3 regions of the Arthrobacter sp. A2-55 genome follow, and region 1 is predicted to be linked to each of the others. Evidence: predicted binding sites of a transcription regulator. Region 1 holds the regulator's gene; each other region holds the start of a gene.

Region 1 (9,627 bases):
GTGGGAGAACTCCGCATAGGCCTCATCGACTATGACAATGGCCTTCGACGCCTCGCCTGCTTCATACACCGCCTCCACGACGTTAAGCCCCAGCGCGGTGCCCGTGGGATTGTTTGGCGAGCACAGGAGGACAACATTGGGGGCCTGCCGGCGCACCTGGGCTGCGGCCGACCCGGCGGACAGGCCGAAGTCGCCATCCCGGGTCCCGGCCACATAGTCCGTGCCGGTGCCGCTGGCCAGCAGCGGGTACATCGAATATGTGGGGGGAAACCCCATGACACTGCGGCCCGGGCCCCCGAAGGCCTGGAGCAGTTGCTGCAGCACCTCGTTGGATCCGTTGGCGGCCCAGATGTTTTCCTCGGTCAGGCCGTGTCCCAAATAGGCGGCCAACGCACGGCGCAATTCGGTAAATTCCCGGTCAGGGTACCTGTTGAGGCCGTCGAGCTCGTCCGCCACAGCTTTCAGGATTGCTTCCTTGGCATCCAGCGGAACCCCGAAGGTGTTTTCATTGACGTTGAGCAGGATGGGAACGTCCAGCTGCGGTGCCCCATAGGGATGGCGCCCGCGCAGATCGTCGCGTAGCGGAAGCTGGCTGAGGCGTTCAAACTGGTCCATGGGACCAGTTTAAGGTGAACCGGAGCAGCTTTACGAACTCGTGACGGCGGGCGTCCCACCATGTGGTCACTTGGCGCGGGGTACGTAAAGCTGCTGCCCGGCCTGCAGGACGCCCGTGGTCAGGCCGTTGAGCGCCACGATATCGGAGACAACGTCCCGGATGTCGCGGGTGGGGTCGCTGGCGGCTGCTATCGACCAGAGGCTCTGGCCCTGCAGGACAGTCACGGTGCCCGCGTAGTCAGCCATGTCCACCGAGCTGTGGGTGGTGGCGGCATTTGCCGGGCTTGCAATGGCCCCGAGCAGCACCGCCAACAGGGTGAAAACCAGGGCCGACGCGACAAGGATGGAGGGGATGCCCAGCAACAGCACGCGCCCACGCCGGGTCAGCGTCAGTGGCCGGGCTGGAATATGGGGTCCCGCCTGGGAAAACACCAAAGCACTCATGATCGAAGTTCCTTTCACACCATGGAGGTTCATCCTGTGCGTTTCCTGCCCAGGGCAGGTGCCGCAGCGGTTCCGCAGGAGCCAACTTCCATACACATTTTCATTGCTAGAACGTATGTTCTAACCGATGTACTACAGTTTTAGCATCTATTGACGACTGTTGCCAAGACTCGATAGAACAAATGTTTGAAATTCGCCCGATTCTGGCTTAATCTTGAAGTCAAGGACTAGCTGCTAATGGCAGTCCACCAGCAGGCACTGACATTTATGGGCCACCCGCACAGGCGGGCCCCTACAGGCAGACAGAGTGGATGCAGGCAGATGGCTGCAGGCCACGAAAGGACCGAAGGACCATGGCGCTACCGGAACCTCCGCACCGCATCCCGCAGGCCCCCAGCAGGGCGGGCATGAAGGGCCTGACCGTGCGGCAGAAAAAGATCCTGGAATGCATCCAGCGCTCCATTGCCGACAAGGGCTACCCGCCGTCCATGCGCGAGATTGGCGACGACGTCGGCCTGGCCAGCCTGTCCAGCGTCACGCACCAGTTGACCCAGCTGGAACGGCACGGCTACCTCCGCCGGGACCCCAAGCGCCCTCGCGCCATGGAAGTGCTGATCCCCCTGGTCCTGGACGACGGCATGGTGGAAATCGAGGGAGTTGAGGCCCCCAACCGCATCCGCAGCTCCAACGGCCTGAACTTCGCCGAGCTCAGCAGCTCCTCCGACACGGCATTTGTGCCGCTTGTCGGCCGCATTGCAGCCGGCGGGCCCATCCTCGCCGACCAGGTCGTGGATGACATCATGCCGCTGCCGCGCCAGATTGTGGGCAGCGGGGAACTCTTCATGCTCAAGGTTGCCGGCGACTCCATGGTCGACGCGGCCATCTGCGACGGCGATTGGGTTGTTGTGCGGCGCCAAAACACGGCCAACAATGGAGAAATCGTGGCCGCCCTCCTTGAGGACGAGGCCACAGTCAAGACTTTCCGCCAGCGCGACGGCCACACGTGGCTGCTGCCGCAGAACACCCGCTACGAGCCAATCCTCGGCGACACTGCCACGATCATGGGCAAAGTGGTTTCAGTCCTGCGCAGCCTGTAGGCAGGCCCGCAGCAGGACCGGGAGGGGTCTGCGGGCAGGCTGCCCAGCTGGCGATGCAGCCGGCTGGGCAGCCGGCCCGCCCACCGGGCCGGCCCTACTTGCCGGACAGTCTCTGGAGTGCTGAGAGGGCCACCGTACGGTCCTTGGTGGACCAGAACGGCGGGAGCGCGGCGCGCAGGAACCCGCCGTAGCTGGCATTTGCGAGGCGGGAGTCAAGGACTGCGACAACACCGCGGTCGCTGCTGGAGCGGATCAGCCGCCCCACCCCTTGCGCGAGCCTGATGGCCGCATGGGTCGCGGAGATGGCAATGAACCCATCGCCGCCGCTTTGGGCCACGGCGCGGGCCCTGGCCGTGACGAGGGGATCGTCCGGGCGCGGGAACGGAATCCTGTCAATGACCACGAGCCGGCAGGAGGCGCCCTGGACGTCCACACCCTGCCAGAGGGACATGGTGCCAAACAGGCATGTGTCCGGTTCGTCGGCAAACTGCTTGATGAGCCCCGCCATGGAGGAGTCCCCCTGGCAGAGGATTTTCACCTTGAGCTTCTTCCGGAGCTTCTCCGCGGCGTCTTCCGCGGCCCGCCGCGAGGAGAACAAGGCAAGGGTGCCGCCGCCCGCGGCCGTGATGAGTGCCTCCAGTTCGGCGAGCTGCTCGGGCGAGTTGCCAAAGCCTGGCTTGGCCAGGTGCGCCGCCACGTACAGCATCCCCTGCTTGGGATAGTCGAAAGGTGACCCGACGTCCGCCCCGGTCCAGTCGGGTGCACCGGCGCCCAGCAGCCCCAGTCCCCCGGCCGTTGCCTGGAAGGACTCGCCAATGGCCAGCGTGGCGGACGTCAGGATGACGGTGTGGTCCGCGAAGAGTCCCTCGCGCAGCTTGCCGGCCACGCTGAGGGGCGCGATGTTGACGACAGGCGGTTCGCCGTCGTCGGCCTTTTGATAGCCCTGCCCCGGCTTGAACGTGCCTGGGCGCGAGGCCCACACCACCTCCCGGGAATCGCCGGCGGCCAGCAGCCTTTCGCACAGGTCAAAGATGAGGTTCAGCCGGGCCCGGGCAATGGAGCGGCCGCCATCAGCTGCGGCACTGCCTTCCGGCTTCGAATCGGACAGTGCCGCCCGGGCTGCGTCCCGCAACTGTTCGACGGCGGACGTGTGGGACTCACTGAGTCCATTGGGCAGCAGTCCTGTCGGCGTTCCCGCGAACGCCAGGTCCAGTGCGGCGGCGGCGGCATGCAGGGCATCCACCGAGATTCCGGTGTGCTTGCGAGTGCTGGACGCCGCCGCCTGGACCATCTGCACGGAGAGCTGGCCGGTGACGGCGCCGGTGACCCGGTCCTGCAGCTCATGGGCCTCGTCCACCACCACCACGTCGTAGTCCGGCAGCACAGCAATGCCTTCAAAGGCGCTGATGGCAAGCATGGCGTGGTTGGTCACCACGATGTCGGCCTCGGCACCCTTGGCCCGGGCCAATTCGGAGAAGCAGGTCTCGGCCAGCGGGCACTTTTGGGCGCCCAGACATTCCATGGACGTCACTGACACCTGGCGCCAGGCCTTGTCCGTGACACCGGGGAGCAGTTCGTCGCGGTCGCCTGTTTCGGTTTCCTCTGCCCACTCGCGCAGGCGCACCACCTCACGCCCCAGCGGCGAGGTGGGTCCCGTGGTGGCGCCGGGCAAGTGCGCCACGCTCGAGTCCTCCCCCAGGCTGAACAAAGCGCCCTCGGAGGAATCCTCTGAGGGGAAGCCTCCCCCGAGTTTGTGCCGGCAAACATAGTTGCTGCGGCCCTTCACGAGCGCCACGTCGATGGGCCGGGGCAGCAGCGGTTCGAGGGCGGCCAGCAGCCTGGGCACGTCCCGTCCCACAATCTGGGCCTGCAGCGCCAGGGTGGCGGTGGCCACGACGGACGGCTTTCCGCTGTCGAGGGCGTGCACGATCAAGGGAATGAGGTACGCCAGTGACTTTCCTGTGCCCGTGCCGGCCTGGACCAGCAGGTGGTTGCCTGTTTCGATGGAGTCAACCACGCGGCGGACCATCTCATGCTGGCCTTCGCGGAGCTGCCCGCCCATGGCGGTCACGGCGCAGTCCAGCAGCTCCAGCGCCTGTGCAGCCCGTGCCTTCTCGCCGGCGGAACTGTTCGGGCCGGTTGCGCCGGTGGCGGTTGCCGTATCACCCATGCTGGACAAAGGGCTCAACCTCGGAGGCCAAGTCTTCACGAACGTGCACATGTGCCATGGTGCCGTGTTCACCGTGCTCCAGGCTGATGATTTCGGCATCACTGCGGTGCAGCCTGTTCAAAACATCCCCCCTGTCATACGGGATCAACAGGGTCAGGTCAACGCTGGGCCGCGGGATGGATTCACTGATGGCTTCCAACAGTTCATCAATGCCCTGCCCGGTCCGGGCGGAGACCACCACGGTGCGGGGTTCGTGCTGGCGGAGCCTTTCCACCACAAAGGGGTCGGCAATGTCGGCTTTGTTCAGAATGATGATTTCCGGAATTTTCAGGGCACCGACTTCCGCGAATACGCTGCGCACGGCCGCGATCTGCCCCTCAGGGTCCGGGTGGGAAGCATCGACAATGTGCAGGATGAGGTCAGCGTCCGCCACTTCCTCCAGGGTTGAACGGAAGGCCTCCACCAGCTGGGTGGGCAGGGAGCGGACGAATCCGACAGTGTCAACCAGGGTGTAGCCCAGCCCGTCCGAGGTCTCGGTCTTCCTGACGGTGGGGTCCAGCGTGGCAAACAAGGCGTTTTCCACCAGGACGCCGGCGTCGGTGAGCCGGTTGAGCAGTGAGGACTTTCCGGCGTTGGTGTAACCGGCGATGGCCACGGAGGGAACCGCATTGCGCTTGCGGTTGGCCCGCTTCGTTTCGCGGGCAGGCTTCATGGCCGCAATCTCACGGCGCAGCTTGGCCATGCGGGTGCGAATCTTCCGGCGGTCAAGTTCCATCTTGGTTTCACCGGGGCCGCGGGAGCCGATGCCGCCACCGGCTGTGCCGACCCGCCCGCCGGCCTGGCGGGACATGGATTCGCCCCAGCCACGCAGGCGCGGCAGCAGGTACTCCATCTGCGCCAATTCCACCTGGGCGCGGCCTTCGCGTGACTGCGCATGCTGGGCAAAAATATCCAGGATCAGGGCGGTCCGGTCGATGACCTTGACCTTGACCACCTCCTCAAGGGTGCGGCGCTGGGAGGGGGCCAGGTCACCGTCAATGATCACGGTGTCAGCACCCGTGGCGTGCACGATGTCCTTCAGTTCCTGGGCCTTGCCCTGGCCCAGGTAGGTGGCAGGGTCCGGCTTGGCACGGCGCTGCACCAGCCCGTCCAGCACCTCCGAGCCGGCGGTCTCCGCCAGCGCCGCCAATTCACGCAGCGAATTTTCCGCATCAGCCATGGTGCCGTTGGACCACAGCCCTGCCAGGACCACGCGTTCCAGGCGCAGCTGGCGGTATTCAACCTCGGTGACGTCCTCCAGCTCGGTGGACAGCCCGGCCTTGCGGCGCAGGGCGTTGCGTTCTTCAAGTTCGGACTGGTCGCCGTCGAACCTGCTGTGTTCAAAGGCCAAGTCCGAGACCGCCTGGGCCCGCCCCAGTGCGGGGTGGCTGCTGGCCGCGGATTGGGGGTCCTCGGCGTCCAACCGTGCCTCCTCGCGGACGGCACGGCCGACAGCTGCATCCTTGGCCAGGATGCGGTCGATGACGGCCTCGATCTCGGCCACGGAAAGGTCCTGTCCGGAGCCGGTTCCGGCTGCCTTGTCCGCCGTGCTGGAGGTGGCGGTGCCCGAACCGTCCGCCGCTGAACCGGAACCGTGGGCACCCGATTCGCTCGGGGGCACGTTCCGGTCGGCGGAACCGAGGGGTGCAGATGCGTTGGTCATGTTCTCCTTATGGGGTTGTCTTCAATCGTAGTCCCGGGCACCGACGCACACACCTTTGGCCGCCCATGTCTGTGGATAAACACACAGGCCCGGTCAACCTCATTAGGCGTGCCTAGATACCGGTGGCCCCGTTTTCGCACTAATCTGGCAGAACTATGGGTACTCAGGGCGCAGATCACTACTTCAGTTCACAGCCGTCAACTCCGCTGAAGCGCCGGCCGCTCACGGTGGTCCTGGCCGGGGCCGAGCGGCAGCTTCAAACGGCTGGCGGCATTTTCAATCCGGACGGGGTGGACAAGGGCACGGCCGTGCTGCTTTCGGAGGCTCCCCCGCCCGCCGCAGCGGGAAACCTGCTCGACATTGGCTGCGGCTGGGGCCCGGTGGCGCTCACGCTGGCCCTGCGCTCGCCAGGGGCCGCCGTCTATGCCGTGGACGTGAACGTCCGGTCCATTGACTTGACGAATGACAATGCGAAGGCCCTGGGCCTGGCCAATGTGCATGCTTCCACGCCCGACGCCGTCGACCCCGCCCTGCGCTTCGCCACCATCTGGTCCAATCCGCCAATCCGGGTGGGCAAGGAGGAACTGCACAACATTTTGCTGACCTGGCTCCCGCGCCTGGCCAAGGACGGAAACGCCTACCTGGTGGTGCAAAAAAACCTGGGTGCCGACTCGCTGCAACGTTGGCTTGCCGCCGAACTGCTGCAGCGCTTCCCCGCGGCGGGCTTCACAGTGTCCCGGGAGACCACGGCCAAGACCTTCCGCGTGCTGCGGGTGACCCGCACCGCCGACTAACAGGCACCTGACAGGCATCAGGCCGGCATCAGTCCAGGACCCCCGTGGCCACAATCACGGCGGGGCCGCTTAGTTCCACGTGTTCCAGCCCGTCCGTGCCGGGAAAGAAGCGCACGCCGACGACGCCGCCGGGCACCTTGACCTGCCAGGTGTCCGGGGCGTCGTCCCCGGCCCAAAAGCGGGTGGCCACGGCCGCCGCGCAGGCGCCGGTTCCGCAGGAAAGCGTCTCCCCCACGCCGCGTTCGTGCACCCGCATGCTGATATGCCCGACGCCGTCCGTCACGAGGGGCTCCGCCGGAACGGCAAATTCCACATTCGTCCCATGCGGCGGCTGGGGGGACACGACAGGGGCCGCCGTAAGGTTGGTGCCTGCCAGCTCTGCTTCATCCGCCAGTGCCACCACGGAGTGCGGGTTGCCCATGCTCACGGACAGGGCGGGCCGGTCCACGTCCAGTCCGGCGGCCTTCACCAGCGAGTCCATGCCCCGGTCCTTCGCCTGGGACGGGAAGATGAACTCCCACGGGCCCATGTCAACGCGATAGCCGTCAGCGGTTCGGGCCACCACCTTGACGCCGCCACGGGTGCCAATGGTCAGTTCCCCACCGGGTTCCAGCACCACCAGGCCCTGCTCGATGAGGAAATGCACGAAAACACGCACGCCGTTGCCGCACATCTCAGACAGTGAACCGTCGCCGTTGCGGTAGTCCATGAACCACTCAGCTTCGGAGTTGGTCTCCAGCAGCGCCGCGCCCTCGGGCAATTGGCGGGAGCGGACGGCGCGGATCAGCCCGTCGCCGCCAATGCCGCGGTGCCGGTCGCACAGCAGCGCCACGGCTGCGGGGGCGATGTCGTGGTCCCCGTCCGGATCGGCCACCAGCACAAAATCATTGCCCGTGCCGTGTCCCTTGGAAAATCGCAGGCCGGACAGGGGTGCGAGGTCAAAAGTCATGAATTAAGACTAAGGCACGCCACGGCCGACGCCGGACTGCGGCTTACGCTTGAGCCCCGCCTTGGGCACGGCGGACCAAGGCCGCAGCGGCACTCCCAAGGTCGGGCTGCGCCCAGTCCAGCCAGTGGACCCTGGGGTCGGCCCGGAACCACGTGATTTGGCGGCGGGCGAACTGCCGGGTGGCCGTGATGGTTTCCGCCGCAGCGGCCGGCACTGTGGATTCCCCGTCAATGACACGCAGAAACTGCTGGTAGCCCAGCGCCTTTCGTGCCGTGCGCCCCTCGCGCAGGCCCTGCGGGAGTAGCGCTGCCACTTCAGCCTGCAGCCCTGCCTCCACCATGCCGTGGACGCGGGCCTCCAGACGGGCGTGAAGCTGGGCGCGGTCGCCGTTGAGGCCGATCTGGACCGTCGGCTGGACGTAGCTGCGCTCGGGCATGAAGGAACTAAAGGGGCGCCCTGTCAGCTCGTGGACCTCCAAGGCCCTGACCACACGTTTGCCGTCGCCGACGCGGGCCGCGGACACGGGGTCCACCAGTGCCAGCCGGGCAGCCAGCGGGGCCAGCCCGCCGGCGTCGAGCTCGGCTTCGAGGCGGGCGCGGATGGCGGCGTCGGTGCCGGGAAACTCGAGGACGTCTAGTGCCGCCCGGACATAAAGCCCGGAGCCGCCCACCAGGATGGGGAGCCTGCCGCGGGACTGGATGCCGGCAATGGCGGCGCGCGCCATCGACTGGAAGGCGGCCACCGTGGTGTCCTCACGGACGGTCAAGAAGTCCATGAGATGGTGTGGAATGCCGCGCCGCTGTTCCAGTGGCAGCTTGGCGGTGCCGATGTCCATCCCCCGGTAAAACTGCATGGAGTCGGCGTTGACGGCCTCGCCGTTGAAACGTTCGGCCAGTTCCAGCGCCAGCTCGGACTTGCCGGACCCCGTGGGCCCGACGACGGCGACAACCGGCAGCGCTGCCCGCTCCGTGCCGCCCGGGAACCGGCGGACGGCGGCGTGGCCGGCTGTGCTCACGCGGTGCGGACGGGCAGCGTGGGCATGCCCAGGGACACGGCCTTTTTCCCGCCGGCTGCTGCGCCGGCTGCCGGCACCCCGCAGGATTCGGCCTGGGCCCGGTCCCAGGCGTCGCCCGCACGGGAACGGCGCAGGGCGTAGTCGGCCACTGACGGGTCGGCCACCAGGTGGAATGCGGCAGCTTCGGTAATCGTCACGGTGACCAGGTCGCCGGGTCGCGGGGTTTCAGCGCCATCGGGGACGCTGAAATGCACCAGCCGCTGGTCCTGGGACCGGCCGGAGAGGCGGTGGGTCTGCGCTGCCTTGCGGCCGGACTGGGCCGTGACCATGACCTCCAAGCGGCGTCCCACCTGCTTGGCATTTTCTTCCGCAGCGATGCGGTCCTGCAATGCGGTCAGGCGCAGGAAGCGTTCCTGGACCACTTCCTTGGGCAGCTGGTCCGGCAGGTCCGTCGCGGGCGTTCCGGGCCGCTTTGAGTACTGGAAGGTGAAGGCGGTGGCAAAGCGGGACTTTTCGACGACGTCGAGCGTGGCCTGGAAGTCCTCCTCGGTTTCCCCGGGGAAGCCGACGATGATGTCGGTGGAGATGGCGGCGTGCGGCATCTGCTCGCGGACCTTGTCCAGGATGCCGAGGAACTTGGCGGAGCGGTAGGAGCGGCGCATGTCCTTGAGGACCTTGTCGGAGCCGGACTGCAGCGGCATGTGCAGTTGCGGCATGACGTTGGGGGTTTCGGCCATGGCGGCGATGACGTCATCGGTGAAGGCGGCAGGGTGCGGGCTGGTGAAGCGCACGCGTTCCAGGCCCTGGATCTCGCCGCAGGCACGCAGCAATTTGCCAAAGG
Region 2 (9,627 bases), on a different contig from region 1:
CCGCTGTGCTGGGATCCGGCCCGCGAGGCGCCAACCTGGCTCGACCGCCTGACCCGGCCGGTGGTGCTGGTCACCACATCTTCGGAATTTCAGGACGACGGCGTGCTGGTCAGAAATGCTCTCGAAGGGTTGGCCGGGGAAGACCTCGATGTGGTCGCCACGATGCCTGCTGGCCTCGAGGACTTCACCGTGCCGGACAACGCCCACCTTGTCGAGTTCGCGCCCCACTCCCTGCTATTGCCACGAGCAGTTGTTGCGGTGACCCACGGCGGTTTCGGGGTCACCCAAAAGGCGCTTGCCGCCGGAGTGCCCGTCGTCGTCGTGCCCTTTGGCCGGGACCAAGCCGAGGTGGGGCGCAGGGTCGAGGCCAGCGGCGCTGGGCTGATGCTTTCCCCGAAGCGGCTCTCGCCAGACCGGCTGCGTGCCGCCGTCGTCCATGCCATAACGCTGAAGGCGGCAGCTGCGGCGCTGGCCTCAAGGATGGAGGCGGAGGGCGGTGCGTCCCTGGCCGTGGATCGGCTGGAGGCCCTCAAGGACCTGTCAGCCGTTGCTGGATAACGATGATCCCGGCCTCCATGCCACGCATGGTGATCACGGCTCCATGCCGGTGGTGCAACGCCTGACGCCGGGTCACTCCGTGACGTTCACCTGAATGGCCCGCTCATCCAGCGAAGTGGCTTCCCAGGACCGCTTGAGGACAAAGCGCAGTTCCACCGTTCCGGGCCGTGCGGCCAGGAAGTGGAAGGTGTGCGTTCCGGTGGCCGGCACTGCGGCGGAATTGCCCGCCGGGGTGAAGGAATCGCTGAGGAATTCCACGCCGGCAGGCACGCCGGCCACGGACCATTGGTAGCCCGTGGCCGGCGTGGCCTGGAAGTCCACGGTGAACATGTCACCGGCGTTGACTTCGATCACTGCGCACCTGCGTTCATGCGTACCACTTGTGGTACATGGCCGAGTCAGTGCCCTCGACGAAGCAGTCGAGGCGGCCGGATGCCCAGGAGGAGGCGCCCGTGCCGGAGGACAGCAGCCCGCCCAGGTTTTCCTCCCCGCTCCAAGCCCCGTCCCACCACCGGTGCATCATGGCGAATCCGGCACCGGGGTAGAACATGTCGATCCTGTTCGCCCCCCAGGAGACGGCGGACAGGTCCCCGCCAACGTAGCCGCCCAGCGCCTCCCAGCCGGACCAGCCGGCACCGGCCCAGTACTGGTGGTACAGCTGGCTGTCGGTGCCCTTGACGAAGGTGTCGAGCCGGTTGGCGCCCCACGACGCCACGGCCGGGGCCGAATCACAGACCCCGCCCAGGGACTCACACCCGCCCCAGTGGCTGCCGTCCCACCACAGGTGCCACATGGCCGAGTCCATGCCGCGGGCAAAGACGTCGATCCTGTTGGGGCCCCAGGACACGGCGGTGGGGTCGGAGGACAACATGCCGCCCAGGGCCTCCCAACCGGACCAGCCGCCGTCGAACCACTTGTGGTACAGCTGGTGGTCCGTGCCGACCACAAACATGTCCAGCCGCCCGGCGGCCCAGGAACAGATGGCCGGTCCGCTCTGGCAGTCTCCGCCCAGGGACTCCCAGCCGTTCCAGTTGTTGCCGTCCCACCAGCGGTGCCAGACGGCGGAATCGGTGCCGCGGGCCACGGCGTCGATCCTGTTCGCGCCCCAGGAGACCGCGCTGGGCTTGGAGGTGATGATCCCGCCCAGGGACTCCCAGCCGCTCCAGCCGTGCGTGGCGGGAACGGTGACGCCGCCGGCCGTGGAGAAGCCGTACACGTCAAAGTTGCACTGGCCGTAGGCGATCTTGAAGAAGCCGGCCATGCCCCAGCCGGTGCCCCAGGAGTTCTTGGCGATCCAGCACTGTTCCGACTCCGAATAGCCGATGACTTCCACGCAGTGGCCGCCGACGGCGTTCCCGCTCACGTGGTGGTAGACGCCGGTGGAGTAGCTGTAGAAATCGTCGTACACGTCAAAGGATGCCGCGCAGGGACCAGTGGTGTCCAGGTAGGTCTTGCGGGCGTTGATGTCACCGATCAAGCCGTGGCGGGAGATGGTGACCTGGCTGGCGGGCCGGTTGGGTGTGGGGCGCACGTACGGCTTCCACAGCGAGGTGGCCGGATCGATCACGGGCGGGTTGTCGAAGGCGCTCATGTAGGTGAGCGCGGCGTCGGTGACCTGGCCGCGGGCCTGCAGCTGTGCCATGCAGGCGTCCGAATTCCAGCCGGCGCACGACGGGCCGTGGTTTGAATTGAAATGCGAGTCCGCCTCGGAAAGGTCGAAGAGCTGGCCCAATTCGATCGAGGCCATGGACTCCACCACGCCCGTGCACGCAAATGACACGCACGAACCGCAATACTTTTGATCCTCGACGGGGGTCACGTGGTTGCCGTTCTTGTTCCGCCAGTCAACCTCCGGCGAGAAGGCTCCGGCGGGTGGCGGTGCTGCGGCCTGCGGTCCTGCCTCGCGCAGGGCCACGTCCGCGGGGGAGAAGATCACGCCCAGAAGGGCCTTCTTGCCCTCGTCGCCCAACAGCGACTGGGGCGTGATGCGCGGGCTCCAGCGAGCCTTTGCTTCGGTGAGGGATGCCGTTAAGTCATGGATGTCCAAAGTTGCCATGGTGATGCGCTCCTATGCCCATGCGGACCGCCGCGGACTGCTGCTGCCTGTGCCGTGGCCTGCCGGCGTGGCAGGCGTCTGTGGCCTGCCGGCGTGGCAGGCCCCTGTGGGAAATTCCCGTGGGAAGTTCCCCTAGCAGGCTCCCGTGGCAGGCCGCATGCCTGCGTGGTTCCAAAATGGAGAATTGGTGGGTAGGGCCGGCCCAGCACCGCCCCATCGAGGCCCCGTATCTCCCCCGGAGGCCTTGCCCGCGCGCAAAACATATAACTATAACGAAATCAATGGTAGATCCGTCGATGTTGGGTGCATACGCTACCGACGGGTTTTCCTTGCCGGTAACTTCAGTTTTCGAGATCCCGGGATTCGGCCATGTTCAGATTCCGTCGATCGAGCCTGTCGAGATTCCGTCGATCGAGCCCGTCGAGCCTGTCGGGATCCCGTCGATCGAGCCTGTCAAGATCCCGGGATTCGGCCGTGTTCAAATTTATTTTTGCGTTGCTCCCTCCACAGGCAGACCTAGCGGGAAGGTAGTACACATATTCGAAATATGGCCTGTTTTTGTCGGTGGTGACCCGTAGTGTTGGAGACATGGAAGCGACGACACGGACGCCGGGGAACCCCGGATCCACAAGGGATGGCGGGGGCGTTGGCGGGCATGTCCGCCGACTGATCGCCCTTGCCGAAGCCCTGACCCGTGCCGCCACTGCGAATGCCGGCCCGAACGCATTCGATGCGACTGATGGCACCCCCGTCGCAGGCGAATCCGGTCCGTCAACTCGGGCCGATCAGGATGCGGGCTCCGACGCGCGGAACGCCGGCCCGGTCGCCCCGCTCGGGATGGACGTCGATTCCCTCAGCGACGCGGAAGCCGTGTCCTGGGCCCAGGAACTGGAACACCTAGGCTCCTTCCTTTCCGCCCTGCAGGTTCAGGTGGCCGGAAACCTGGCCGGACGGGTGCGTGCCGGGCGCTTTGACGGCGTCAAGGCCCCCATGAACTTGTTGAGCACCTCGCTGCGGGTGAGCCGGGGCGAGGCGGGGCGGCGCCTGCGCCTGGCGGACCAATTCCTGCCCGTGCGCAACGACCTGACACTTGTCACCACACCCCCGGCCCAGGCAACCACCGCGGCCGCCTTCTTCTCGGGGCAACTCTCCGCGGAACAGGCACTGACAGCCTCCCGGTTTATTGAGGAGGCCCGCCACCTCGCGGACGGCGGACGGATAACCGAGGACGAAGCGGTCGCCGTGGAGGCCACCCTCACAGGCCATGCGCGAACCATGGACCCGGAGTCCCTCACCAAAGTGGGGGTGCGGATCGTCAACGTCCTGGACCCTGACGGGCACCAGCCCACCGAGGGAGAACTGATCGCCAAGGAGGGCATCGTCTTCCGCCAGGCCCGGCGGGGATTGATCCACTTCGAGGGCTGGACCACGGTGCCCAAGTACGAAGTCATGATGGTCGCCATCGACTCCACCATGAACCCCCGCCCCCACACCGACGTCAATGACATCGAAGCCACTATCGGAACAGCTAGCGGCCTCGGCGCCGACAAGTGGGCCAAGGCCGGCCCCGGAACCGGCGGGAACGGTGGCGTCCTGGACGGTGTTCTCCCCGGACAAACCAGCCTCGGCGAGCTCCTGGACCTCGCAGAATCGGCCACACCGACCACTCTTGCGCAGCAGGACGGCTCCGGAAGTGCCGGAAACCCAGACAGGCCAGTATCGGAGGAACCGTGGCCGCACGTGATTGACGGGGTGCGCGTTCCCGGGCCCGGCTCGGGGGAGGAACTGCCTTGCCTGAACCCGATCGACCCCGCCAACACCAATCCTGTGGTGGTGGATCGGCGCACCCGTGCCCAACGCCTCCTGGACGGCATGATCGACTGCATCCGCCTGGCCGCCCGCACCAGCAAGCTGCCCGCGAACGGCGGGCTGAAACCCCAACTGTTCATCACCACCACCGAAGAAGACCTCCAGCGAAAAACCAAGGACGGACGTCCGGGTGGAATCGCCTTCCTTCCCTACAGCGGGCCCCAGCCCCTGGGCCTGTTCAGCACCGAACTCTGCGACGCCGACGTGACCACCTTGCTCCTGGGCAATGGTCAGGAGATCCTCAACGTCGGCCGCACCCAACGCTTCTTCACCAAGGCCCAACGCAAAATCCTCATCGCCCGCGACAAAGGCTGTTCCTTTCCCCACTGCACCCGCCCCGCCTATTGGTGCGACGCGCACCATGTAAATCCCTGGGTGGACGGCGGCGAGACCAATGTCGATGTCGGATGCCTGCTCTGCGTCGAGCACCACCATGCCGTCCACCAAGGGCACTGGAGCGTCGAAATGATACTCGGCACGCCCTGGTACACGCCCAGCTACAAACTCGATCCAACCAGGACCAAACTCCGCAACAACTACCACCACGGCCTCCCCGACACGCGAAGTCAGACTTCATGACACCCTCATGCCCGAATCCTGAAGGCCCGTGGGTCTCGACGGCCTTGACCGGCTCGAACGACACGACCGGCTCGACCGACCCGACCGGCTCGACCGCGGGGAGTCTTGTCGGTCTTGTCAGTCTCGGCGCGCCCGACCGCCGGGGACAAGCGGGACCGAGGGGACCGGCGTCGTGCTTGGCTGGAATCCATGGGACGCAAGGAACCCCGGCACCTGTGTGGCGCCGGGGTTCCTTTCCTGCTATTTCATGCGACCGTGCAGTTCATGCCCTAGTGGGCTGCGGGCCGGCGGTTGCGCCATACGGCTCCCGCACCGACCACCAGGAACATGATTGCCAGCGAGATGCTCCAGCCCGAGTCGAAGCCCGTGGAGGCCAGGGGTGCGGGAGGTGCAGGCGGTGCCGGTGGATCCACTGCCACGGGGCAGGCGACCTTGTTGAAGGTTGCCAGGAAGGTGGCGGTTCCGTTGGCCTGGGCGGTCCATCCAGCGGTGGCTGCGAGCTTGTAGCCGTCAGCCGGGACCGCCGTAACCGTGGCGGACTTGCCGGTGGCCGGCGTCCCCGCTGTGGTGTACGTGATGCCCTTGGTGGTGGCCAGCGCCAGGGTTGGCGTGCTCACCGTGCCGTTGGTGCACACTGCCTGGGTGACGGTTGGCGCGGACGGTGTTGCCGCGACTACGCAATCCACTGTGTCGAAGTGGATCTCGTAGCTGGCCGTTCCGTCCCCGTTCAGCATCCAGCCGTTTCCTTCAGTGAGGCTGTAGCCTTCCGCCGGCGTGGCCGTGACCCTGACGGTCTCGCCCTGGGCTGCCGTTCCCTCGGTGCTGTAGGTGATGCCGTCCGAATTGGCCGGCACGGTCAGCTCCGGGGTGGTTGCTGTTCCGGGGCCGGTGCAGACTGCCTGATTTGCCGTTGGTGCCTCCGGTGTTCCCGGGACGATGCAGTCCGGGGTGCTGAACTCCACCTGGTACGTTGCACTGCCGTTTTCCTGGGCCGTCCATCCTTCGGCGGCGGCCAGCTTGTAGCCGTCGTTCGGGGTGGCGGTCACGGCGACGACAGCGCCTGTTGCAGTGTCAACGTCCTGGGAGTAGGTGATCCCTTCCGTTTCCGCGAAGGCCAGCTCCGGGGTGCTCGCCGTTCCGGGCCCGGTGCACACGGTCTGGGTGACGGTTGGCGCCTTGGGCGTTGCCGGGACGATGCAGTCCGGGGTGCTGAACTCCACCTGGTAGCTGGCCGTTCCGTCCTCATGGAGGGTCCAGCCGTCGCTTGCGCTGATGCTGTAACCAAACTCCGGCGTGGCGGTGATAGTGACCGTGGTGCCTGCGGTTGCAGGTCCCGAGGTGGTGTACGTAATGCCGTCGGTGTTGGCAGGCACCGTCAATTCCGCTGCGCTTGCCATGCCCGGCCCGGTGCAAACCGCCTGGGTGGCGGTTGGCGTGCCCGGGGTGCCCGGGACGATGCAATCAGGTGCTGCAGCGAAGGTGACGGTGTAGGTGGCTGTGCCGTTTTCCTGCACAGTCCAGCCGTCGGACGCGTTCAGCTTGTGGCCAAACGTGGGGGTCGCCGTGACGACCACGGTGGCGCCTGCCGCCGTCGCAACATTCTGGGAGTACATGATCCCATCCGTTGTGGCGAGGGTGAGCGTCGGCGGGGTTGTCACTCCGGGTCCGGCACATACCGCCTGGGTGGCGGCCGGTGCGGCCGGGGTTGCTCCGACAATGCAGTCCAGCGTCTTGAAGGTGAACGTGTAGCTGGCCGTGCCGTCCTCATTGAGCATCCAGCCGTTGCCGGCGGTGATGCTGTAGCCAAACGCCGGGGTGGCGATGACGTGGACGGTGTTGCCTTCGGCTACGGTGCCATTGGTGCTGTAGGTGATGGTGTCGGTGTTGGCCGGCACTGTCAGTGTTGGCGTGGATGCCGCTCCGGGGCCCGTGCAGACCGCCTGGGTGGCGGTTGGTGTGCCCGGGGTGGCGGGGATGATGCAGTCAGGTGCGGCGCTGAACTTTATTGTGAAACTTGCTGTGCCGTCCTGGTTGAGTGTCCAGCCGTCAGCGGAGTTCAGCTTGTATCCGGAGTCCGGGGTGGCAGTCACCGTGACGGTGTTGCCTGCCCCGACCACTCCGGTGGTGGAGTAGCTGATTCCCTTGACTGCTGTCCAGGTGATGGTGGGCGTGCTGGCCATTCCCGGCCCGGTGCAAACCGCCTGGGTGACGGTTGGCGCAGCGGGGGTTGCCCCCACGATGCAGTCTGGGGTGCCGAAGGTGGCCGTGTAGGTGGCGGTGCCGTCTTCGTTGAGCATCCATCCGTTGCCGGCTGTGATGCTGTGGCCGAAGGTCGGTGTCGCGATGACGTGGACGGTGTTGCCTGCTGCGACGGTGCCGTCAGTGGTGTAGGTGATGCTGTCGGAGTTTCCCGGCACCTTCAACGCTGGTGTGCTTGCCGTTCCCGGTCCGGTGCAAACCGCCTGGGTGACGGTCGGCGTGCCAGGAGTTGCCGGGACGATGCAGTCAGGTGCTGCGTCGAAAGTGACCACGAAGGTGGCCGTTCCGTCTGCCTGCATGGTCCAGCCGTTTGCGGAGTTCAGCTTGTGGCCAAAGGTCGGGGTGGCCGTGACCACCACCGTGGCGCCTGCGGCCGTGGCAACGTTCTGGGAGTACATGATCCCGTTGGTTTCCGCGTACGTAAGCGATGCCGGGGTTGTCACTCCGGGGCCCGCACAAACTGCCTGGGTGATCACCGGTGGAGCCGGTGTGGCACCCTCAATGCAGTCCAGCGTATTGAAGTTCACCGTGAACGTTGCCGTGCCGTCTTCGTTGAGCATCCAGCCGTTGCCGGCGGTGATGCTGTGGCCAAAGGTCGGTGTGGCGGTGACATGGACCGTGGCGCCCTGTGCTGCTGCTCCGTCAGCGCTATAGGTGATGGCGGCGGTGTTGGCCGGCAGGCCCAGCGTTGGTGTGGTGGCCGTCCCCGGCCCCGTGCACTGAGCCTGGGTGACCGTCGGCGTTCCCGGGGTGGCCGGGACGATGCAGTCAGGGGTGCCGAAGATCGCCGTGAAGGTGGCTGTGCCGTCCTTGTTAAGCAGCCATCCGTTGCCGGGCGTGATGCTGTGCCCGAAGGTGGGTGTGGCCGTGATAAGCACCGTGGCACCTTGTGCTGCTGTCCCGTTGGCACTGTAGGTGATGGCGTCGGTGTTGGTCGGCACACCCAGCGTTGGCGTGGTGGACGTTCCAGGACCGGTGCAGACAGCCTGGGTGACTGTCGGCGTTCCCGGGGTGGCCAGGACGATGCAGTCAGGTGCGGCTGCCAGGCTGACCGTGAAGGTCGCTGTCCCGTCGTTGTTCAGCGTCCAGCCGTCTGAGGCGTTCAGCTTGTAACCGAACGCCGGCGTGGCAGTCACTGTGACTGTGTTGCCGGCGGCCACCACTCCCGTGTTGGAGTAGCTGATGCCCTTGACCGCGGTCCACTCGATGGTGGGCGTGCTGGCCGTTCCGGGGCCGGTGCAGACTGCCTGGGTGACAGTTGGCGGCAACGGGCTGGCCCCGACGATGCAGTCCGGGGTGGTGAATTCGACGGTGAAGGTGTAACTTGCTGCGCCGTCGGTTTGCGGTGTCCAGCCGGGAGCTGTGGTCAGCTTGTATCCGGGCTTGGGTGTTGCCGTGACGGTCACGGTCTGGCCCTGGGCGATGGTGCCGGTTACCACGTAGTCAATCCCGGTGGTGGTCGCCGCCTTCAGGGTGGGGGTGGTTGCCGTTCCCGGGCCGGTGCACACTGCCTGGACCACTGTCGGGGCAACCGGGGTTGCCGGGATGATGCAGTCCGGGGTGGTGAATTCGACGGTGAAGGTGTAGCTTGCTGCGCCGTCGGTTTGCGGTGTCCAGCCGGGAGCTGTGGTGAGCTTGTAGCCGGTCTTTGGGGTTGCCGTGACGGTCACGGTCTGGCCCTGGGCGATGGTGCCGGTTACCACGTAGTTAATGCCGGTGGTGGTGGCCGGGTCAATGGTGGGGGTGGTTGCCGTTCCGGGGCCGGTGCACACTGCCTGGACCACTGTCGGGGCAACCGGGGTTGCCGAGACGATGCAGTCCGGGGTGGTGAAGGTTACCGTGAAGGTTGCCGTGCCGTTCGCGTTGAGCGTCCAGCCATCGGATGCCCCCAGCTTGTAGTTGGCCTTCGGGGTGGCCGTCACGGTGACGGTGTTGCCCAGGGCCACGGTGCCGGTTTGAACATAGCCAATGCCTTCGGTTGTGGGCAGGGTCAGGGATGGTGCATTTGAGATGCCTGGCCCGGTACATTGTGCCTGGGCCACGGTTGGTGCGGCCGGCGGGACCTCGGTCACGCAGTCCGGCAGTGCGAATACGACGACAAAGCTTGCCGTCCCATCCGCGTTCGGGACCCAGCCAGGCGACAGAGTCAGCGTGAACACTTCTGGCGGGGTGGGCGAGGCGATGACTGTGACCGTGTTGCCTGCAGCCACCACGCCAACCAGCCTGTAGGTGATCCCTGTGGTGGCAGGCAATTGCAGCGACGGATCAGTGAAGGTTCCGGGACCGGTACATTGGGCCTGGACCAC
Region 3 (9,627 bases), on a different contig from region 1:
GGAGGCTCCGTCGGACAGGGGAGAGGAGGTAGCCGCCGTGACAGTGCCGCCCAGCTCCTCGTTCCGGAAGACCGTCTTCAGCCCGGCCAGTTTCGCAGCGGTGGAGCCGGGTCGGATGCCCTCGTCCCGCAGCAGCTCCGTGCCCGGGACCACGGTGGTGAGGTTGTCGTAGAAGCCTTCGTCCCAGGCTGCAGCCGCCAGGTTGTGGGAGCGGGCGGCAAATTCATCCTGGCGTTCGCGGGTGATCCCATACTTTTCGCCCAGCTGCTCAGTGGCCTCGCCCAGGGACACCGTCCATTCGCCGGGCATGTCCGGGTTGACCAAACGCCAGCCCAGGGTGGTGGAGGAGAGGGACAGATCGCCGGCCGGGAAGGGGCGCTCCGTCTTGGGCAGCACCCACGGCGCCCGGCTCATCGACTCGGCGCCACCCACCAGCACCAGCTCGGCGTCGCCGACGTTGATTTGGCGGGATGCGATCATGGCCGCGTCCAGGGAGGAGCCGCACAGGCGGTTGACCGTGGTGCCGGGGATGGAGGTGGGCAGCCCGGCCAGCAGGGTGGCCATGCGTGCCACGTTCCTGTTTTCCTCCCCGGCGCCGTTCGCGTTGCCAAACACCACCTCGTCAATCCTGGTTACGTCCAGCCGGGGCGCGCGGGCCACGGATTCCCGGACCACGTGTGCGGCCAGGTCATCCGGGCGGACCCCGGCCAGGGTGGATCCAAATTTGCCGAAGGGTGTGCGGACAGCGTCGTAAAGGTACGCGTGGTTCATGGCAGTTCGTCTTTCTGGGTGGCTGCTTCGGCCGGCTCGTTGTCGAGGCCGGCAAAGACTTCCTGGGCGGTCTTGAAGGCCGTGTTGGCGGAGGGGACCCCGCAGTAGATGGCGGTTTGGAGCAGGATCTCTTTGATCTCGTCCCGGGACAGTCCGTTGCGCAGCGCCGCCCGGAGGTGCATGGCCAGTTCTTCCCAGTGGCCGTGGGCCACCATGGCGGTAATGGTCACCGCGGAGCGCATCTGCCGGCTGAGGCCCGGCCGGGTCCAGATGCCCCCCCAGGCGATGCGGGTGATCATGTCCTGGAAGTCGGCGGTGAAGCCGTCCATGGCCGCGCCGGCCCGGTCAACATGGGCGTCCCCGAGCACTTCGCGGCGGACGGCCAACCCGGCGCGGTACACCTCCGCCGTGGTGGCCTCCGGCGTGACTGCGCCTTGGGGCGGCACGTCTTCGGATCCGGCGCTGCCGGGCTGGGGTGCTGTTGTGGCGGTCATGGCTGGTTCCATTCGATCAGGCTGCGGAGCAGCCGGGCCACTTCGCCGGGCGCTTCGGCCGGGGCCAGGTGGGAAACATGCGGGAGGGTCACGGAAAGCGCCCCGTTTGGTGAGGGAGCGTTGGGGGTGGCGTTGACGGCGTCCACCATGGCCTGCGCCATCTCCGGCGGCGCCACGGTGTCCTCCTCTCCGGCCACGGCCTGGAACGGCACCCTGATCCGGCCCAGTTCGCCGCGGACGTCAAAGCCGGCCAGAGCGCCGCAACAGTGGGCGTAGCTGAAGCGGTCGGCGTCCCGCAGGGAATGGAGCAGCCGGCTGGCCAGGACGGGGTCGCGGTCCATGGACCCCTTGGCAAACCAGCGCTGGGCCGAGCCTTGGATCATGACGGGCGTGCCCTGGGTGCGGACGGTATTGGCCCTCTCGGCCCACGCTTCGGGTGAGCCGAGCTTGGGCCCGGAGCACTGCACGGACAGGCCCAGGAGCCGCGTTCCGTGGTCAATTCCGAGCTGCAAACCCACTGCCCCGCCCAGGGAGACGCCGGCGTAGTGGAATTGTGCGCCCGGGGCGATCGAATCAACCAGTGTGATGACGGCTTCCGCGAGCCCGGCGACGGTGAAGGGCGACTCCGAGGCCGGGGACACCCCGTGCCCCGGCAGGTCCCAGGCAACCACGTCCACAGGGGTGCCGCCGTCGTTCTGGCCGCCTGTCCCGCCGCCTGTGCCGCCGCCCAGGAGGGCCCCCACGTGCTCCCACAGCACGGAGGAAGTGCCCAGTGAACAGCCCACCACCAGCAGCGGGTGCTGCCCGAGGGGCCGCTGCGGGGACAGCAGCACCGCCTTGACGGCGGGCACGCGGGTGTCCACGACCATTTCCCTTGCCTCACTCATGGCTGGTTCCTTCCGGCGCCCACTGGGGGTGGGCGGCAAATATTCGTGTGACAATTGCACGGCTTTCACCCAGGTAGCCGGCAGGATCCAGCAAGGCGTCCAGCCCGGCATCGGACAGTGCATGCCGCGGCACGGCGTCCCGCAGGAGCCGGGCGAATTCCGCCCCCTGGTCCCCGGCGGGTGCTGCCAGGGCCCGGTCCACCACGGCCTGGAACAGTTCCCTGCCGCCGGCGCTGCCGCCCCCGTCGCTGAGCAGGGGCACCACGGCGGCACTGACTGCCTCGCTCAAGAGCAGCGCGCCGCTGAGTCCCAGGTTGCGGCGCATGGCGGCCGGAAAAACCTGCAGGCCGCAGGCCACTTCGCGCAGGGCGGCCAGGGCGCCGCCAGCCAGTTGTAGGAGGGACAGCAGTGCGGCCCACTCACTGTGCCAGGCGCCGTCAGGGCGTTCGTCGACGGACAGGGCGGCCGCCAGGTGCAGTTGTGCCGCATGGTGGGGGGCTGCCAGGGCCGCACTGCGCACCAGCACGGACAGGATGGGGTTTTGCTTCTGCGGCATGGCCGAGGAAACGCCGCGGCCCGCGGCCCGGGGCTCGGCCAGCTCGCCAAATTCCGGACGGCTGAGCAGCAGCACATCGTTGGCGACCTTCCCCGCCGCGTCACACAGGGAGGCAAGGGCGTCACCCAGGGCTGTCACGGCGGCCCGGTTGGTGTGCCACGGCGCCGGCGCCGCAGCCAGGCCCAGCTCACGGGCCCAGGAATCGGCCAGCGTGAAAGGATCCGTGCCCGCGCTGGCGGCCAGGACGGAGCCGGCAGCCAGCGTCCCGGACGCCCCGCCGAACTGCACCGGGAACTCGATGGCGTCCAGTCGTGCTGCAGCCGACGCGAGCCCGTGGAACCATTGCGCCGCCTTCAGCCCAAAGGTGGATGGCAGGGAATGCTGGGTCAGCGTCCGTGCCACCTGCAGCGTGTCGAGGTGGGATTTGGCCAAGCCGGCCAGTCCCGCAGCGGCACCCGCCACGTCCTCCCGGAGGGGGGCCACGGCCTTCCGGGCCAGCCACATCAGGGCGGTGTCGAGCACGTCCTGGCTGGTCAGCGACGCATGGACGGCAGCAGCCGCCGGCGCATTGCGGCCGGCCACCAGGGTGCGCAGGCGCGCCACGATGGGGATCACGGGGTTCCCCCCTCCCTGCCCGGCCGCCGCCAGTTCCGCGGCGTCGAAGGAGCCTTCCCGCACCGCTTCCTGGACCGAGGCGGCTGAGCCGGCCGGGGCCAGGCCCGCATTTTCCAGGACCGCGACCCACGCGGATTCAACCGCGAGCACGGCCGCCACCACGGCGTCGTCGTCCGTCAGCGACCTCAGCTGCGGGTCGGCGGTGGCGGGGGAAAGCAGGCCAAAGGTGCCGGGCACGGACCTCACGCTCCCTGGGCTGGGGCGTGCCGGGCGCCGTCGAACTCCAGGAACACGGTCTCGCCGTCACCTTGGAGGCGCAGGTCCCAGCGCAGGCCGCCGTCGGGCTCGCGGCTGGCCAGCAGGGTGGACCGGCGCTCCTCCGGGAGGGAAGCAAGCAGGGGGTCGGCGGCGAGGGCCGCGGTGTCCTCGGGCAGGTAGATCCGGGTGAACAGGCGGTTGGTGAGCCCGCGGGCAAACAGCACGACGGCGATGAACGGTGCCGCTCCGGGGCGGGTGGCGCCGGGGTTGACCGTGGTGAAGGTGTACCTGCCCGTGTTGCCTGTCGAGGCGCGGCCCCAGCCGGTGAAGGTGTAGCCGTCGCGGACCAGGGAGCCTGTTTCGGCGACAACGTTGCCGTCCGCATCGGGCTGCCAGATCTCCAGGATGGCGTCCGGGATGGGAGCTCCGGCGCCGTCGGTGACAGTGCCCTGCAGGCGGATGCTGCCGGGGCGTCCGGGGGCGGCGAGCTCGTTGTCCTTCTCAAAGGGCAGGGCGTAGCCGAAGAAGGGCCCCACAGTTTGGCCTGGGGTTGGGGTGAGATTATCCATGGTGTTCGCCGTCCTCGCCGAGTGCCTCAGTTTCCGTCCAGGTCCGCTTCGGGCCGGTCAGGACGATGTCCCAGTTGTAGCCCAGGGACCATTCGGGGGAGGTGAGCTCGTGGTTGTACGTGGCCACGAGCCTGTCCCGGGCGTCCTGGTCCACGATGGATTGGTAAATGGGGTCCAGCGGAAAGAGCTGGTCCCCGGGGAAATACATTTGCGTGATGATCCGCTGGGTGAACTCGCTGCCGAAGAGTGAAAAGTGGATGTGCGCCGGGCGCCAGGCGTTGATGTGGTTCTTCCACGGGTACGCGCCCGGCTTGATGGTGGTGAACGCGTAGGATCCGTCCGCGCCGGTGATGCAGCGGCCCACGCCCGTGAAGTTCGGGTCGATGGGGGCCGGGTGCTGGTCGCGCTTGTGGATGTACCGGCCCGCCGCATTGGCCTGCCAGATTTCCACCAATTGCCCGGCCACGGGGCGGCCGTCGCCGTCGAGCACCTTGCCCGCCACCTTGATGCGTTCGCCCTGGGGTTCGCCGTTGTGGACGATGGTCAGGTCCGCCTCGAGGGGGCTGACATCCTGGTGGCCGAACGCGGGGGAGGCAAGTTCAATGGTTTCCGGGTCCGTGTGGTGCAGGTTTTTGGTTGGGTGGCGCAGGATGCTGCTCCTGTAGGGGGCGTAGTCCAGGCTGGGCTGCGTCAAGGGTGCAGCACCTGCTGCCAGGGACTGGCGGTACGTGGAGGCAATGGCCTGGATCTCGGCGCTCATTTCCTGCTGGGTGTTTTGCCGCGGGCTGGTCATGGTGCCTTCCTTTCCTGTGTTTGCTGGGTGGTTGTTTGCTGGGTGGTTGTTTGCTGGGTGGTTGGGTTCAAATTCGTGTTGTGGCTTGGCCGTGCATCAGGCGCTGGAATGCCGCAGGCCGTATTGGACTGCGTGCCGGACGGGCGCGTTGGGCGCGCCGTAACCGTCGTAGCCGCCGCGCCTCTCAACCATTTCAAAGAACACGCTGCCCACCGTGGCGGTGTAAAAGTGCAGAAATTCGCCGTCTGCGTCCCTGTCGTAGAGCAGGTTCAGCTCCCGCAGGGTGTCCAGGAAGTCCGGTTCCAGGTCAAAGCGGGCCGCCAGGTCCTGGTAATAGTTTTCCGGGATGTCCAGGAATTTCAGGCCGCGTTTCCTGGCGGCGCGTGCCGTGGCAACCAGGTCGTCCACGGCAAAGGCGATGTGTTCCTGGTAGCTCTTGTGGACGCCGTCGCCCTGCTGGATGAGCGGGGCCAGGTTGAGGACAAGGCGCACGCCGCGGTTGGAGGTGTCCATGACCTGGGAGCGGACCAGGCCTGTGGGGCTCGGCACCTCCGCGAAGGGCTGGGGTTCCAGCGCCAGGGCGCTGGTGTAGAACAGCACGGCTTCGTCAAAGTGCTGCCATGGCTGGGCCAGGTTCACGTGGTCGATGACAGCCCCCGGCCTTCTGCCGCCCCGTCCGGCGGCGCCGGGGCCGAATTCGCTTGTCCACGCCGCCGCGCCGTCGGCGCTGCCCTGGCACAGGAAGATTTCCGTGGAGTCGGGGGCGGCGATGCCCTGGAAGACTTCCTCGTCCGCCTGCGACTTGCGGGGAACCACCGGGGCCAGGAGCTGCTGGGCCCGGGATGACGCCAGCAGGGGATTCTCGACGTCGAAGCCAAGGGCCGAGATGGCAGGCTCCGCACTCTCCGGGGCTGCCTCGTTGATGACCACGCGCGCCTGGCCCATGGTCCACAACTGGACGTCCTTGGTGCGGTGTCGCCCCTCGGACGTGAAGCCAAGGTGTCCCAGCAGTGTCTCCACGGCAGGGGTGCTGGCGGCCTTGACCTCGGCAAAATTGAACCCGGTGGGCTCGGGGACCCGGGGGAGCGTGGCCATGCGCAGGGGCAGCCGTTCCGTTTCGCCTGCCGACGCCAGCCAGGCGGCGCCTTGCTCCTGGAGCCAAACCAGGGAACGCATTGCGTCAACGGCGGTTCTCGTGACATCGGACTGGCGGAAGACGTCGTTGAAGATTTCCAGGGAGACGGGACCGTCGTACCCGGTGCGGGCCAGGTGCCCCATGAACTTGGCGAGGTTGAACTGGCCCTCCCCGGGAAAGACCCTGTAGTGGCGGCTGAGGGACAGCACGTCCAGGGAAAGCTTGGGGGCGTCCGCAACCTGGACAAAGAAGATCTTTCCGGCTTCCAGCTTTTCAATTGGGGCGGTGTCCCAGTCGCGGGAGAGGATGTGGAAGGAATCCAGGCAGGTCCCCAAATTGGGGTGGTCCACGGCCTGGACCAGGCGGTGGGCGTGCTCAAAGTCGTTGACATACCGGCCCCAGGCCAACGCCTCGTAGGCAACCTTGACGCCGTGGTCCCCGGCTAGGCCCGCCAACTGGGCCAGCTGCGCAGCGAGGACGTCGTCCTCCCCGCGCGTGGCGGTGGCCACGTTGGAACACACCAGGATGGTGTCGATGCCCAGCCTGTCCATGAGTGTGAATTTCGCAGCGGCCCGGCGGAGGTTGGCTGAGAGCTGTTCATCGTCCACGCCGTCGAAGTCCCGGAAGGGCTGGTAGAGGTCAAGGGACAGGCCCAAGTCCGCCGCCCGGCTCCTGACTTCCTCCGGGCTCATGGCGGAGGTGACAAGGTCCTGTTCAAAGATTTCAATTCCGTCAAAGCCGGCCCTGGCACAGGCGGCCATCTTCTCCTCGAGCGTGCCTGACAGGCAGACAGTGGCGATTCCGGTGCGCATCAGCCGGCCGCCCCGCTGAGCAGCGGCTGGGTTCCATGGCTGGTGGCCGCTGTTGCGCTGCCTTCGCGTTCAACCATGTCCAGAAAGTGGGTGCGCATGTGGTCGGCGTCGGCGTCCCTGCCGGTAAACAACCGGAAGGCGTCCGCCGCCTGGCCCACGGCCATGCGTCCGCCGTCGAGGACCAGGCAGCCCCGCTTGCGTGCATGCTGCACCAGTTCAGTCTCGATGGGCCGGTACACAATGTCGGCCACCCAGTGGTGCGGGGTCAGCAATTCCAGGTCAAAGGAGGCGCCGGGGTGCTCCTTCATGCCCATGGGGGTGCAGTTCACCAGGCCGTCGGCGCCCGGCACCAGCATGTCCAGCCCGCCAATGCCGCCACCGGAGACTGTGCGGTCCGGGAACAGGCCCTGAAGTTCTTCAGCCCGGCTGACGGCCCGGCCGCCATCCATGTCCACCAGGTCCAGGTGTTGCACCCCGGCGCTGAGGAGGGCGTACGCCACAGCCGAGCCCGCCCCGCCGGCGCCGAGTTGGACCACGCGGCCCACGGGGGCGTTCGGCAGCCCGGTGGCAAAGGCCCCGCCGAAGCCCGAGAAGTCGGTGTTGTGGCCAATAAAGCCACCGTCCCGGATCAGCACGGTGTTGACGGCGCCAAGCCTGCGGGCGTCCTCGGACACCTCATCGAGGAAGGGCAGCACCAGCTGCTTGCAGGGGTGGGTGACGTTGAGGCCGTTGAAGCCCATGCGGGCGGCGGCTTCCAGCAAGTCGCCGACGGCGGTGGGGGCCAGTCCAAGTTCCAGCAGGTCGATGGGGCGGTACAGCAGGCGCAGTCCCTGGCGGTCGGCTTCGCGTTCGTGCAGGGCCGGCGACAGGGAGGGCAGGACGCCTTCCCCGATGAGCCCCAACAAATATGACTCGGCTCGAATACTCATGCGCATGGCTCCTTTGGGGTTGTCACCGCGGGCCGGGAAGGTGGGTCCGTCCGGCGGACGCTCCGGTGACATGAATGACATTACAACACTTGTTCGTATTTTGTACAGATGTTCACATCTTGAACATCGTGAAAAGTTATCTGACGGGCAATTTGACGGACAGCTCGGCGGCGGCGGATTTCAGCAGCGGAACATGGGCCACCATCTGTTCAATGGTCAGCCGGAATATCGGGGCCGCAATGGCCAATGAGGCAAACGCAACGCCCTGGGCATTGAGTACCGGCACGGACACCGCGCGCATGCCCAGTTCGTTTTCCTCGTCCATGACGGAATAGCCCTGGCTGCGCACCCGGGCAATCTCTTCACGGAAGGTGTCCCTGTCCGTAATTGACCTGGCGGTCAGGGGCTTGAGTTCCAGCTCCTCCACCAGCCGGGTCCGGTCGGCATCCGCCGCGAAGGCCACCAGCGCCTTGCCCACGGAGGTGGTGTGGAGCAAGCCCAGGTGGCCTGGATCGCTGGTAACGCGGAATGTCTGGGGTCCGTCCACCTTGCTTACGGTGAGGTGCCGTTCGCCGTCGCGCACGGAAAGTATGGTTGCCTCGCCCGTCACGTCGGTGACCCGCTGCAGGATGGGCATGGCAGTGCCGGCAAAGCCGTGGTGGTTGGAGACCTGCTGGCCCAGCTGGAAGACGCGCAGGCCCAGCCGGTACAGCCGGCCGTCCGGTTCGTAGTCAACAAAGCCGTCCCGGGTCAGTGAGCCCAGCAGCCGGTAGGTGGTGCTGAACGGCAGGGCGGCCAGCTTGGAGAGTTCGGAGGCACTGGCCCCCCGCGGCTCCGAGCCCAGCAGCACCAGCAGCCCCAGCGCCTTGCCGATCATGTCAGTCTTGGTGTCCTCAGTCACAGTCATGGTTCCATGTTGCCACATGGTGGGAGCTGTGACTAGATGGTGAAAGTAATCCTTGACAAGTGACGCCAGTCACGGTCATGATTTCTACATAGCACAAGTCGTTGCCACAATGTGGAAACGCCGCGAAAACTTTGAACTACGCAACACGCCAGTATTTTGAGACACCGCAGTCACACAAAGGAATCCGATGAAACAAACAATGCGCCTCAGCGAGCGAGGCCTGGCCCCCACTGAAGGGACTCCCAAGAAGGCAGCCCTGGCCAGCTTCCTGGGCAGCGCGGTCGAATACTACGACTTCTTCATTTTTGGATCTGCCGCGGCATTGATCTTCCCCCACGTCTTCTTCCCCAGCGCAGATGCCAACGCCGCCATCATGTCCTTTGCCACGTTTGGCTTTGCCTACGTTGCCCGGCCCTTCGGAGCTGTCATCCTGGGCCATTTTGGCGACAAGATCGGCCGGCAAAAGGTCCTGCTTTTCACCTTGGTCCTCATGGGCGGATCCACATTCATCATTGGCTGCCTGCCGGACTTTGCCACGGTGGGTTGGCTGGCGCCGATCCTGCTGGTGCTGGCCCGCCTGTGCCAGGGACTCTCCGCAGCCGGTGAGCAGGCAGGGGCTTCGTCCCTGACGCTCGAACACGCCCAGGACCACCAGCGCTCCTTCTTTACTTCGTGGACGCTGACCGGCACGCAGGGCGGGCAAATCCTGGCGGCCCTCATTTTCATCCCCGTGGTTGCCCTCCCGGACGACATCAAGTACGGCATCGGCTGGCGCATCCCGTTCTGGGTCAGTGCCATCGTGGTGGTCATTGCCTTCTTCATCCGCAGGTCCCTGGCCGAGCCGCCCGCGTTTGCGGAGGCCAAGAAGAACGACCAGATTGCCAAGCTGCCCATTGCCGAA

What was found. The regulator LexA, encoded in region 1, represses DNA repair genes until DNA is damaged. The targets are predictions, from matches to a motif close to TCGAACANNTGTTCGA.
Region 2: the regulator LexA is predicted to act here: its motif matches at 3,143-3,158, upstream of LPN03_RS13710 (HNH endonuclease signature motif containing protein).
Region 3: the regulator LexA is predicted to act here: its motif matches at 7,901-7,916, upstream of LPN03_RS08725 (shikimate dehydrogenase).

Annotation. Positions count from the first base shown of each region.
Region 1 is NZ_JAJLOZ010000007.1:34,306-43,932, reverse strand. Features, by position in the region: gene LPN03_RS03710 (histidinol-phosphate transaminase) at 1-615, opposite strand, end outside; gene LPN03_RS03705 (LysM peptidoglycan-binding domain-containing protein) at 682-1,059, opposite strand; gene lexA (transcriptional repressor LexA) at 1,413-2,156, shown strand; gene LPN03_RS03695 (ATP-dependent DNA helicase) at 2,251-4,326, opposite strand; gene hflX (GTPase HflX) at 4,319-6,028, opposite strand; gene LPN03_RS03685 (class I SAM-dependent methyltransferase) at 6,184-6,822, shown strand; gene dapF (diaminopimelate epimerase) at 6,851-7,771, opposite strand; gene miaA (tRNA (adenosine(37)-N6)-dimethylallyltransferase MiaA) at 7,815-8,786, opposite strand; gene miaB (tRNA (N6-isopentenyl adenosine(37)-C2)-methylthiotransferase MiaB) at 8,783-9,627, opposite strand, start outside.
Region 2 is NZ_JAJLOZ010000049.1:10,466-20,092, reverse strand. Features, by position in the region: gene LPN03_RS13725 (glycosyltransferase) at 1-558, shown strand, start outside; gene LPN03_RS13720 (protease inhibitor I42 family protein) at 631-912, opposite strand; gene LPN03_RS13715 (C1 family peptidase) at 926-2,614, opposite strand; gene LPN03_RS13710 (HNH endonuclease signature motif containing protein) at 3,203-5,062, shown strand; gene LPN03_RS13705 (beta strand repeat-containing protein) at 5,332-9,627, opposite strand, start outside.
Region 3 is NZ_JAJLOZ010000024.1:44,114-53,740, forward strand. Features, by position in the region: gene LPN03_RS08690 (thiolase family protein) at 1-771, opposite strand, end outside; gene pcaC (4-carboxymuconolactone decarboxylase) at 768-1,265, opposite strand; gene LPN03_RS08700 (alpha/beta fold hydrolase) at 1,262-2,152, opposite strand; gene LPN03_RS08705 (lyase family protein) at 2,145-3,560, opposite strand; gene pcaG (protocatechuate 3,4-dioxygenase subunit alpha) at 3,566-4,150, opposite strand; gene pcaH (protocatechuate 3,4-dioxygenase subunit beta) at 4,143-4,943, opposite strand; gene LPN03_RS08720 (bifunctional sugar phosphate isomerase/epimerase/4-hydroxyphenylpyruvate dioxygenase family protein) at 5,040-6,890, opposite strand; gene LPN03_RS08725 (shikimate dehydrogenase) at 6,890-7,819, opposite strand; gene LPN03_RS08730 (IclR family transcriptional regulator) at 7,956-8,726, opposite strand; gene LPN03_RS08735 (MFS transporter) at 8,914-9,627, shown strand, end outside.